Regions from separate parts of the Paenibacillus tianjinensis genome, predicted to be linked through region 2. Evidence: a T-box and tRNA genes for the amino acid it is inferred to sense, from the RefSeq annotation. Region 2 holds a T-box; the other holds one or more tRNA genes.
The links. A T-box is a leader RNA that pairs with one kind of tRNA and senses whether it is charged. The one in region 2 lies ahead of lysS (lysine--tRNA ligase), so its partner is inferred to be a tRNA-Lys.
Positions count from the first base shown of each region.

Region 1 (6,308 bases), 740 kb from region 2:
TCTGGGGAAGCGAGAACCCACCAAGCGAAGAATGGTCTCCATATACCGCCGTCCAGATAAAATATTGCACCATAAAGTATACAGGGCCGACGATAATGGACACCATGGAATGAGTGCGGTAGGCACTCCATTCTTTATAGGTTACACCCGCCACCGTCCGGCAAATCTGCCAATTGTATTTTAAGCTGTTCATTAAGTAAGCCCAGACCAAATAATATTGGTTACATTATATAATCCCTCTACGTACCAGTTATCACCGATAAACGGTACAAACCATACAGCGGCAAGCTGCTCTGTGGGGTCTATGACCATACAGCAGGCCCCTGCACCTTCATGAAAATAAGTGGTTTCTGAATAGAGGTAAGCGGGACCTCTCCGCATATCCAGTCCAATGCCATAGCTCCGGTCACTTTCATTTGCTCCCCAGCAGTGATCAGGAATTCCGTACAGGGTGCGGGTCGTGATTTTTTCGACAGCTTTACGACCAATAATACGTGTCCCCTCAAGTGTCCCCATTCCCAAAAGCATGTTGGCGAACCGGATGAGGTCGGCTGGAGTGGAGATAAGGCCGCCGCCGGTTCTGGATACGGTATCCCACAGCTTTTCCGCCTGCGAGTATTCAGGCTGCTTACCGTCGATGATATCATTCAAGCGCTTTTCGTACCGCTCGTTTCTGATAATGGCCCGTCTGGCCAATTCAGGAGTCAGTTCCCAAGCCGTATCTTTCATACCCAGAGGCTTCAGGATTTGCTCTTCAATATACTGTTCAGCGGTTATCCCGGTCACTTTTTTGATCACTTCTCCGAGCAGGCAAAAGCCGAATGAGCAGTATTGCCATTCCTCACCAGTTTGTTTATTTAGGCCGCAGCTCAGCGCAGCTTTGATCCAGTCTGGCTCACCGTCCTCAGGCTTATAATTTTCAAAATATTCATCGATTACCTGCCAATAAGACTTATGATAGGGAACCAGGCTCTCCGCACAGTCGGGAAACATCCCCGAGGTATGGGTCAGAAGGCTGTAAATATCGATTTTGTCAAAAGGAGCTACCTTAAAAGGTTCAAGTATATCACCTAGTGGGGTGTTAAACCGGATCATTCCGTCCTCAACAAGTTTCGCGACTGCAACAGAGGTAACGGCCTTGGTGATCGATGCAATATTATGTACGGTTGTCGGTAACAGCGGCTCCGGCTGGTCTTCACGAAATGACAGGGGACCAATAGCACCGTGCATAAATGTCTTTCCGTACCTTGAGGCACAATAGGATGCAGACTGGAGCTTATTGTCTTCAATCAGTTTCTGAAAATGGGCGTTCAACACGCCGATTCTTGAAGCGTCATACCCCACCTCTGCCGGTGAACAGTCGGTAACGCCTGGAATTTGCAGCATAACTTATAAACCTCCTTTAAAATAATTGCAGTTAGAGTGTCACTCGATTAAAGCGCTCTCAACGAATACGATTCATTATATTTCCAAAGAATGGATGTTACAACGGTGAGTTTGTTTATAACCAAAGTTGCCCTGGAAATGAATTAGTTCGCTTTCGAATCTGCCACTTCATGTTAATATGAGGTGAAAGAAGCAAATCGTGATAGGAAGGAATAGAAAAATTACTATGAATACTACTAAGCCGCTGAAAAAAACTGTAACCTTCTTTGAAGCTTTAGCCATTGTTGTAGGAATGATTATCGGGTCAGGGATTTTTCTGAAGCCCGGTATTGTGCTGAATAATGCCGGTACACCATGGATGAGTATCTTGGCCTGGGGGGTGGGGGGGATCATTACCCTGGCTTCTGCGCTGAGTGTAGCGGAAATTGCAGCCGCTATTCCCAGATCCGGCGGTCTGTACACTTATTTGGGTGAACTTTATGGAGGCGTGTTTGGATACCTGCTGGGGTGGGTGCAGGCTGTAATCTCTTATCCTGCTTCAGTAGCAGCACTTGCGATTGCCTTTGCTACCTATTCGGGCTACTTTTTGCCGATGAATGACTGGCAGCAGAAGCTGCTGGCGGTTTTGATTCTGGCTTTTATCCTCATCATGAACGTCATTGCCACCAAATTCGGAGGAATCATCCAGACTGTTGCGACTGTTGGCAAGCTGATTCCGGTGGCGGGTATCATCGGTGTGGGTCTCTTCTCGAATTTGGCTCCCGGTTTTGGGGGGATTGGGGCATCAGCAGCGGGTACGGGTTTTGGGGTGGCGGTTCTGGGTACGCTATGGGCATATGACGGCTGGATCGGGGTGACCAATATGGCGGGAGAAATCAAAGATCCGGTTAAGACACTGCCAAAAGTCATTTCAATCGGGGTTATGTTTGTTATTGCAGTATATGTCCTGTTCAATATTGCAATTTTCAAGGTGCTGCCCTACGATCAGATTGTTTCTTCCAAGACTCCGGGAGCTGACGCGGCTGAGGCGTTATTCGGAAGCGGCGGCGGGGCTTTTATTACGGCAGGAATTATCGTGTCGGTACTTGGTGCGCTGAACGGGTACTTAATGACCGCTGCGCGGGTGCCTCAGGTAATGGGGGAGCAGAATCAGATTCCTTTTTCCCGTGTACTCCGCAGCATCCATCCCAGGTTCCAGACTCCGGCCAACGCGCTTATTTTTCAGAGTGTGCTGGCGGTGATCTATATTTTCTCGGGAACCTTTGACACCCTAACGGACTTGCTGGTATTTGTGTTATGGATTTTCTTTACCATGGGTGTGTTTGGTGTATTCATCTTGCGTAAGAAGATGCCGGCTGAGAAGGGGCGTTACCGTGTGCCGCTCTACCCGGTTACTCCGATCATCGGAGTGGCAGGCGGGCTCTATATTCTGGGCAGCACGATTGTCAGTGACCCGCTGCGCTCTCTTATTGGAATAGGGATTACCCTGGCCGGACTCCCGGTCTACTATGCTCTTTCGCGCAAAAACCAGTAATCAACAAAGACCGCAGCTGGTAAAGTGCGGTCTTTGTCACATCTCTTAGGGGAAGCCTGATCTAGCTATGCTCTGCGATCTGCACCTCGAAGCCGTCCGGGTCCAGCACATAAAAGAACTGCAGGCTGGGATTCGGTGAAACGGGTCCGCGCGCTACGGGGATGCCCTGGCTATTCAATTCTTCGATTGCCCGGTCCAGAGATGCTACTTCGAACCCGACGGACACTCCGCATTCCGGCTTCAGAGCCTGTTCGGTTCCCTGAATCAGCTCGATCTTGGGCTGTCCCTCTGTCCCTAACATCACAATCTGTCTTCCTCTGCTCTCAAATCTGCGTTCAATGGGTAGTCCCAAGATCCGGTGATAAAAATGAAGAGAAGCCTCCAGATCGCGTACCCGAAGCGTGAACCAATTTAGTTTTAAAATCATAAGGCCGTGTCCTCCATTTCAGCGTGTGATTGTTCTGATGGTTTCATTATACGTTATAATCTGCTCAAAAGAATATTGACAGACGGATTTCAAAGAGGTATGATATAAGAGTTCCCTTTGAGATTGATTTTGGGAATTCAATATTATGGACTCTTAGCTCAGTTGGTAGAGCAGTAGACTCTTAATCTATTTGTCCAGGGTTCGAGCCCCTGAGAGTCCATCACAGAAAGAACGGCAGCGATGCCGTTTTTTTGCTGTTCAGGCAGCAGTCTCCATTCCTAACAGTAAAGCATAACAAAAAAGAGAGCCTCCGTTCAGTGATATGATCCCCTTATAGTAGACAGAAAAAAGCAAGCCGATTAATCTGTCTACTATGGAGGGGATTTTTTTATGGGCGAAATGAGAAAAACATACGATGAGAAGTTTAAGAAAAAAACAGTTGACCTTTATCTCAAAAAGGGCCTTGGATATAAAAATGTAGCACGAGAAATGGGAATAAACGAGTCCTTAGTTCGGCGATGGGTGAGGCATTTTGAGGCGGAGGGATTGAAGGGACTTGAAGAAAAACGGGGTAAAGCGAAAGGACTAGGCATGGGCAGACCCCGAACACGTCCCGAAGACCCAGAGGTCAAGCTTAAGCGCCTTGAAGCGGAAAATGAAATGCTAAAAAAGCTCTTACAGATGTGAAAGGAGGAATGGAGGCAGTACCGAGCAGCAAAAAATTCGAGGTGATTAAGGAGCTGCTGCAGAAGAAATATAGCCTCATCCTATTATGTAAGTTAGCTGGGGTATCTAGAAGTGGATTTTACAAATGGATGAACCGGCAAACATTTGTTTCACCAAAGCAACGCGAAGATGAAGCCATGAAACTTAAAATAGTCGAATGTTATGAGAAACTCAAAGGCATTTACGGATACCGCAGAGTGAAGATTTGGCTGAAGCGGAGCTATGCCATCCACATGAACCACAAGCGTGTGCAGCGGCTTATGGGTGAGCTGGGGATTCAGGCAGTCATTCGGAGGAAAAGACCTTACTACGGCAAGAAAGAGGCTTACGTCATCTCTGAGAATCACTTGAACAGAGAGTTTAACGCAGACCTGCCGAACCAAAAGTGGGTCACGGATATTACCTATCTGATCTTTAAGGGGCAAAGACTCTACCTCTCAGCGATTAAAGATCTCTTTAATAATGAAATTGTAGCGTACCAAATTAGCCCTAAGAACGATTTAAAGCTGGTGTTAGATACGGTCAAAAAGGCGAGGAGACGGCGGGAGACCCAAGACGTTCTATTGCACAGCGACCAGGGGTTTCAGTATACGTCCCGCCAATACAGCAACCTGCTTAAGCGATATGAGATAAAGGCCAGTATGTCCAGAAAAGGGAACTGCTGGGACAATGCCTGCATGGAGAACTTCTTCAGTCATTTTAAAACCGAATGCTTCTACCTCCACTCCTTTCACTCTTCCAAGCAGGTGAGGCATGCCGTTCAGCAATATATCCACTTTTACAACCATGCACGTTTCCAAGCGAAACTAAACAACCTGAGTCCCTATGAATACCGAACTCAGGCTGCTTAAAATATTGCTTTTTATTTGCTGTCTACTTGACAGGGGTCACTTCACAGCAGGAGACTCTCTTTTTCTTATACATCATAATCGTTCGGGGGTTCCCCTAGTCTCCAGATAGGCAATGCCAAGTCCGCCGGTTACGGGGTTGCGGTAAGTCTCACAGGACACATCGAATACCTGTCCGATCAGCTCCTTGGTTAGAATATCTTCAGGCTTGCCGCTGGCAGCAACTTGCCCGTCCTTCATAACATATAGATAATCACAATATTCCGCAGCGAGGGTAAGGTCATGGAGTGCAGCGAGAATTCCGATATCCAGCTTTTTGACGATATTAAGAATCTGCAGCTGGAATTTGATATCCAAGTGGTTGGTCGGTTCGTCGAGAATCATGAATTCCGGCTGCTGGGCAAGGACACGGGCCAGAATGACACGCTGCTTCTCTCCGCCGGATAATGAATTATAGCTGCGGTCTGCATGGCCTTCCAGATTAACCCTGCGCAGCGCACCGGAGACGATGCTCTGATCCTCCTGATTGTCAGTCTCGAGCATTCCTTTGTGCGGGGTTCTGCCCATGGCTACCATTTCCCGTACAGTGAAGTCGAAGCTCAGTTCGTTGAACTGGCCGACCACACCCAGCTTTTGCGCGACGACTTTGGGGCTTGATTTCATAACATTGAGTTCAGAGAGAAAGACGTCACCCTGCCGCGGTTTGATGACTTTATAAATGCTCTTCAGGAGCGTGGATTTGCCGCAGCCGTTGGGTCCGATCAGGCCGACAAACTGCTTGTTGCGGACTTTCAGGGATACATCGTTCACAATATTTACAGTGGAGAAGGAAACCGATAAGTGATCAACGTTTAAGTTCATTAGGACTTACCTCCAAACGCATAGCCTTTTTTGACCAGCATGTACATGAACATAGGGGCTCCAATCAAGGCGGTAATGATCCCGATCGGGAGCTCGACATTCGGGACAATGGTCCGGGCGATAACATCCGTCCAGATCAGGAAGATGGCACCAAACAGGATGGATGCCGGCAGCAGTCTCCGGTGGTCAGAGCCGACCAGCCCTCTAACCAGATGGGGGATGATCAGACCTACGAATCCAATCATTCCGCAGCTTGCCACCATGATGCCGGTAATCAGCGCAGTAATGATCATATAGGTTTTGCGGTAGGCGCCGAGTGAAATCCCCAGTGTAACCGCAGCTTCATCGCCAAGCAGCATTGCGTTCAGGACGCGGAATTGCAGCAGGAAAAAGAAGACGGCAAGCACGATAGCTATCGCAATCAGCGGCAGCTTATCCCAGCTGGAGGCGGCCAGGCTACCCATGGTCCAGAAGGTAACAGTCTTAATGCCCTCTGCGTTGTTGGCAAAATAAACAATGAAATTGG
Region 1 is NZ_CP070969.1:2,097,428-2,103,735, forward strand. Features, by position in the region: gene JRJ22_RS09035 (ABC transporter permease) at 1-193, opposite strand, end outside; gene JRJ22_RS09040 (serine hydrolase domain-containing protein) at 193-1,386, opposite strand; gene JRJ22_RS09045 (APC family permease) at 1,613-2,920, shown strand; gene JRJ22_RS09050 (VOC family protein) at 2,982-3,347, opposite strand; tRNA gene JRJ22_RS09055 (tRNA-Lys) at 3,495-3,567, shown strand; gene JRJ22_RS09060 (transposase) at 3,738-4,034, shown strand; gene JRJ22_RS09065 (IS3 family transposase) at 4,043-4,924, shown strand; gene JRJ22_RS09070 (ABC transporter ATP-binding protein) at 4,997-5,782, opposite strand; gene JRJ22_RS09075 (FecCD family ABC transporter permease) at 5,782-6,308, opposite strand, start outside.
Region 1: it has a tRNA-Lys gene. The T-box ahead of lysS (lysine--tRNA ligase) is inferred to sense a tRNA for this amino acid. The anticodon was not compared.

Region 2 (6,308 bases):
CAAGCTGGTATATCAAGGCAAACAGGCGTTTCTGATTGCTTCTCATCATCTTTTTGTCATCATGGTGACAAATAGCGTAAACTCGTCTCATGAGTTCCTCTTCCTCTATTTTTTCTTCTCTCAACAAGCCGCAAAAAGCGTTTATCCACTCCTGCTCAACAGCTTCAAGCGTATGATACAAAGCTATGTCCGGGTTTTCGTTTACCGTAACTAGCCTCTGTGGAACAAACTGTCTAATCCAGTGCCCGGCCCGTGCTGCCGTTTGCTGAATGATCTCCTCAGAGTAATCCTCACCGCCTTGCCGAAGCAGCTCCTGCAGCACTCTGTTGTCAAAATTAATTAGCGGCAGCAGACTGGATACCTGACTAAAGCTGGGTGCATGAGGCTCTGTATCCTTCATAAGTGAAAGCTCCATCGCTGCGCTTAAATCATTGTCAGTCAACGTTCCGGCGTCATATGCTTTGCGGTATCTTTCGAATTCCGTGTAATTACGCAGAACATCCTCATCAAGCCCGATACTAAAAGCGGTATTCGGATGATATTTGGCAAACAGGAACATGATCGGCTCCGGCCCGTACACCTCGAGCAGATCCGCAGGTGTGTAATTATGGCCGGAAGAGCTGGACATTTTGGCATGGCTGCCTTTGATGCTGATGAATTCATAGGGAACGTAATAAGGCGGCGGATTCCCGAAGATTCTCTCCGAGATAACCTTAGCGACATTATAGCTGCCCGTTTCGGAGGAGTGATCCCGGCCTCCCGGCTCGAACACAACCTGCTCCATTCCCCAGCGCATCGGCCAGTCGATTTTCCAGTGTAATTTGATATTCGCCGCCTTTGGAACGTACAGTGTATTATAACAGCCGCATTTGCAGCTATAGATCAGGTTTTCTGAGTCTTCGTCAAAAGCATGGACACTGGTCGTATCCTTCCCGCAGCGCTCACAGTACACTTGTACCGGATAAAAGGCAGCCCGTGCGTCCTCCGTTGCTTTTCCTGTTTTGAACATCATCAGAATGTCGTAAATTTCTGCTCTATTGCGCAGCGCATGCAGAATAGCCGGATTATACCGGAGCGATTGATACTCGCGGCTCTGATAAATGAACTCGGGAACAATTCCGAAGGCAGCCAGCGCATGTTCAAATTCCTGTTCATAGTGCTCCGCATAGGAGGCATGACTTCCGCAGGGACAAGGTACCTTGGTATAAGGCAAGCCGATATATTGTTCAAAAGAAGGATCAAGCTGAGCAGGAACCTTGCGGAACCGGTCGAAATCATCCCATGAGAAAATAAACCGTACCTCTTTGCCGGATTTCCGGAGTGCCTGCGTGACGAAGTATGTCGTGACGATCTCCCGAAAGTTTCCGATATGCACCGAACCCGACGGGCTAATCCCTGATGCGCATACAAAGGTCTGTCGTTCAGGATGGTTTTGGATTAAATTGTTTGCGTATTTTTGTGCCCAATGCATGTTAATGCTCCTCTGTTTATAGTATTGGAAAAGCAAAAAAAGCTCCCGCCCTCAAGATTGTTATCTTGAGGACGAGAGCTATGAATAGCGTCGTGGTACCACCTCTGTTCGCGGTCATGTTGCCAGGCCCGCCTCTTCGGGTACGGCCATTACGCTTATACCCTATCTCTGTAACGGGAGATCCCGTCATACCATCCTTGAGCTATATTACTTCCCCAATTCCGTATGCAGCTCGGAGACTTTATTCGTTAAGCACATTGCTGCTCCATCTCACCACCTAGGAGCTCTCTGGGAACAACGTTATCTTAAGTACTCTTCTCGTCATCGCTTTTCATATTCAATTCAAATCAATTAACATTATTTAAACATGGTTTTCCGGGCTTTTCAAGTTAAAGTTCGAAGAAGAATCTTTTGAATAGTCCTAAGTACTTCTTCTCCGCCTGAATATCTGAAATAAATGTTTTACCGTCTTTGATGTCCGGGATACTGTAAACAGAGAACAAGATATAATTATCCCTTTCTGCAATCGAGTTCAGCAACGGTCTGGCCAGCAAATCTGTAGCCCCGCCCGGCAACCAGCCCCCCAGCTTGTCATGCAAGTCATTCGCAGCAAAATCGGAAAAGTCCTCTCTAGTCGGATTCAATACAGCAAGTGCCACCAGCAATAAGCCAATCACGATTAGAACATTCCTGAATCTTCTAGTCTTAGTATTGCGAACAGCATGCTCATCAACAAACGGTTCCATGTCATCCCCCCTGCTAGAACAATATCCCATTTGGAACTTTATGTAAATGACGGTCTTTAGGATAAGGCCGGGAGGCAAGATGATCATTAGGCTATTAGAATGAATAGATGGCGAAGTCATAAGACTGCTTGAAATCTGCCCTGCCACACAAATTATATAGATTGAACTTGACAATAAATATTTAGGGAGAAGTGACGGAAGGGAATTTTGGAACTGGAGGAGCGCCAGCGTCCGCCTTTGTCTCTGGATTTCAACCGCTTGCAGCGGTATAAATCAAGAAATACTTACGACAACAGCGGCCGGAAGTCCAAACATTCACTGTAGTCACGGCCAAACCCCAAATAAAAATATCCCAATTCAATCTATATAACAGAACTAAACCCAAACTTCATTCGCCGTCTCAACGACCAGCCGGATCTTATCCCACTGCTCTTCCTCCGTCAGGATGTTCCCTTCCTCCGTCGAAGCAAAACCGCATTGCGGGCTGAGGCACAGCTTCTCGATATTCACATATTGGGCCGCTTCGGCAATCCGCAGCTTTAGCTGCTCCTTGCTCTCTAGTCCCCCATGTTTGGTGGTAACCAGGCCAAGCACTACAAATTGGTCACGGATAAACCGCAGCGGGGCGAAGTCTCCAGAACGTTCATTGTCATATTCAAGGAAAAAGGCATCGACCTGAGTCTCGCCGAACAACACTTCGGCAACCGGCTCATAGCCGCCTGCAGCAAACCAGGTAGACCGGAAGTTGCCGCGGCACACATGCAGCGCGATCGTCATATCCTCAGGTCTGCCGGCAATACTCTCGTTAATGAGGCGCACATAATCCTTAGCAAGCTGCTCCGGGTCGACTCCCCTGCTGCGAAGATGGGCCCGGTGTCTGCCGCTGGAAAGCGTACCCCAGGTGGTATCATCCAGCTGCAGGTAACGGCACCCTGCATCATAGAAGGCTTGAATAGCAGCCTTATATACAGTAATAATGTCCTGATACAGCAGCTGCTGATCGGGATATATTTCATTCCCGTTATAATCCTGCACGAAGTGGAACAAGGATGGGGCTGGGATCGTCATTTTGGCCAGCGTATCTCCTGCCATCTCCTGCAGCTGCGTAAAATGGGCAATCATCGGATGATCTTCAAACGCGATTTTGCCGGTAATCTTAAAGCTCTCAGCCCGCTGAGTACTTTCCTTGGAGCCGCTGCTTTGATTGAGGATGATTTTTTGAGTCCCTTTAATCCCCAGGAAGAAATCAAGATGCCACCACGAACGGCGGAATTCCCCATCGGTAACCGCCTTGAGGCCCAACGCCTTTTCATGCTTCAGCAGTTCAGCAATCTCCTTATTCTCTATTTCGTGAAGCTGTATAGCTGTAATCTCGCCCTGTTCATACCTGCTGCGGGCTGCCTTAATTTCGTCACTGCGCAGGAAGCTGCCGATGATGTCATAACGAAAGGGCGGTGCATTTCTGGCGGAACCGGTTATTGGACTGATCATACGTCCCTCCTGCTGTTATAGTAAGAATTGATTCAAGTCGAAGCAACTGCTTGCGACCAGATCATTTAATAGTTCGATATAACTCGACATGATTTCACTAGGTTTGCGGTCCTTGTGAGTAATCCAGCCGACGGTAAACACTTCATTGCTGTCATAAGGTATGGTCACTAGGCCGTTGCCGTTCAGCTCAGAAGCCATGATTCCAGTGCCTATTGTATAGGAATCGGTGCCTAGCAGCAGGTTCGTAAGTGTTGCCCGGTCGGTTACCTTTATATTCTTCTCAATCTGGGTGAAGCTAAGCATTTCTTCTGAATAGTGCAAAGAATTGTTGTCTCCCTGCTCAAAGGTAATATACGGATAAGGGAGGATGTCGTCCAGGATAAGGGTCTCCTTGGCGGCCAGCGGATGTCCTGCTCTCACATAGACATGTGGATTCGTGTTGAACAGCGGGGTGAATTTGAGGTTCCCGTCGCTGAACAGCTTATTCATTACCTTATAGTTGCTTTCGTTGATATACAAAATCCCGAGATCACTGCGCAGGGTCCGCACATCCTCGATAACTTCGTAGGTCTGTGTCTCACGCAGGCTGAAATTATATTCCGACACATTGCGTTCCTTCATCAGACGCACAAAAGCATCGACGACAAAAGCATAATGCTGGGTGGACACGGAAAAATAAACCGGGCTGCGTTTCTTGCCGGTATACCGGTTCTCCATGAACTCGGTCTGCTCGATAATCTGCCTTGCATAGCCCAAGAACTCCATGCCTTCCGCTGAAATGCTGATTCCCCGGTTGGTCCGTTCAAAAATCGTGATTCCCAGCTCGCTCTCCAGTTCCTTGATGGCATTGGAGAGACTGGGCTGTGACACAAAAAGCCGTTTGGCCGCTTCGTTCATAGAGCCGCTGTTCGCAATCTCAATGGCGTAGCGGAGCTGCTGCAATGTCAATCCTGTTCCCCCTCTAATCAAAGGCTGTGGCCCTGTGCGTATCTAGTTATTTTATTAGCATATCCTTACTTGCTGTACTACGTCTACTGCTCTCTTAAAATCTATTGTTACTGTGTCCGCTTCTTGGCCGCATCGATCTGCGAAGGATCAAGCCCTTCCCAAATATTCGCAATCTGTGCCTGCTCCGGATGCTCAAAGACGAGAAATGCTGTAGGCAGATAACGTTCTCCATATTGCGAAGAAGGTTTATTAACGATTTCATTGTCTTTCACCAGTACCGTCGATGATCCGCCATCCAGATTCGCGGCAATTACCGCTCCATGCTTCAGCATAATCTGCTGGACATCGTAGAGATTTGCACCGATGCTGTAGCCCGGCTGCCGGCCGTCGATGACAACAAACAACAGCGCCCCATCCGCACGCTGACCCATCGCAGTTCTTGGTGCAATCCCCCAGCCTTCGGCTGCGTTCTTGATTAATCCTTTGCCATTAACAATAATCCGCGGCTGAAAAGATACGGCTTCCTGCACACCAAGCTCACTCAGCTCTTCCAGCGAATAGTTTCCTGCAATCATTTTGCCCTGCTTGTCCAGGCCGACAATCTGTGTCGATTTCTTGCCGCCAAGGCCATTATAGAATAATTTCCCCTGTGAGATGACCAGCCCGATCGGTTTAAACCCGTTCCCCTTCCAGTTCGGGTCGGCAAACCCTCCGCCGTTCACTCCGGCAATCGCCCCGGTACGCTTGACCATACTGGATACTTTCTCGCCAGAGCCGATTTTGCCCGGAACACCTAACCGGACCTTCGTAGGATCGTTGACCGTCATTACATAACCTGTATAACTAGTCCCTGACACCTTCTCAATCTCGACCAGCGGCTTCTCTGCTTCAACTTCAGGTGCAGGGGTTGCAATCGTATGGGTATCCTTCTCGTCGCCCATATGTACAAAACGCTGATTGTACTCGGCTACCCGATTCTTCAGCTCGTCTTCACCAATAATATATTTCGCCATATAGCGGTGTTGTGTCGTTATCAATGTGTCTGCGATCAAATAACGGAGATTATGGGCAGAAGGTGCAAAATACAGCCAGCCCCCGGCAGCAACCAGTAACACGATAAAGAACAGGAAGACTCTGGTGAGTCTGCGCAGAAAGCTTTTTTTCTTACGTTTACGGACAGGTTTTTTCTTTTTTCGTACGTCTGAACGCTGGGGTAATGATGAAGTACTCACTTCTTTCTTCCTCCCTGGAGATGCATATAATGGAAATCATGATAGAATCATATCTTCCCATGATAGACGATATCGCGGAAGTAAAGGTTTCAGTTTTTTAACTCTGTGATCCATAACTAGTAAAATAAAGAAAACCCTCTTAGAAAAGAGGGTTCTGCTGCTCTAGTTATATTGGTTGCGGCGTGACACCACCGTTGCAATCAATACGATAAATATAATGGAAAGCGCGAGAAACGTCAGTCCCTTACTCAATGAGGCTGGCTTCGTTACCGATATAGCTGCTGTTGACACTGCCGGTCTATCCGTTCCGGTGTTTATGGAATTGTCGTTTGCCGCTGTAAAAGCTGTCATGGAAGCTGCCGAAGCTATTTCCGGACTGTGATCTGCTCTGGCCAGAAAAAAGCTGTAAAATTCATTTGC
Region 2 is NZ_CP070969.1:2,835,789-2,842,096, reverse strand. Features, by position in the region: gene lysS (lysine--tRNA ligase) at 1-1,471, opposite strand, end outside; T-box leader at 1,536-1,805, opposite strand; gene JRJ22_RS12565 (hypothetical protein) at 1,861-2,217, opposite strand; gene JRJ22_RS12560 (5-methyltetrahydropteroyltriglutamate--homocysteine S-methyltransferase) at 2,593-3,708, opposite strand; gene JRJ22_RS12555 (LysR family transcriptional regulator) at 3,724-4,656, opposite strand; gene JRJ22_RS12550 (phosphodiester glycosidase family protein) at 4,764-5,888, opposite strand; gene JRJ22_RS12545 (TPM domain-containing protein) at 6,051-6,308, opposite strand, start outside.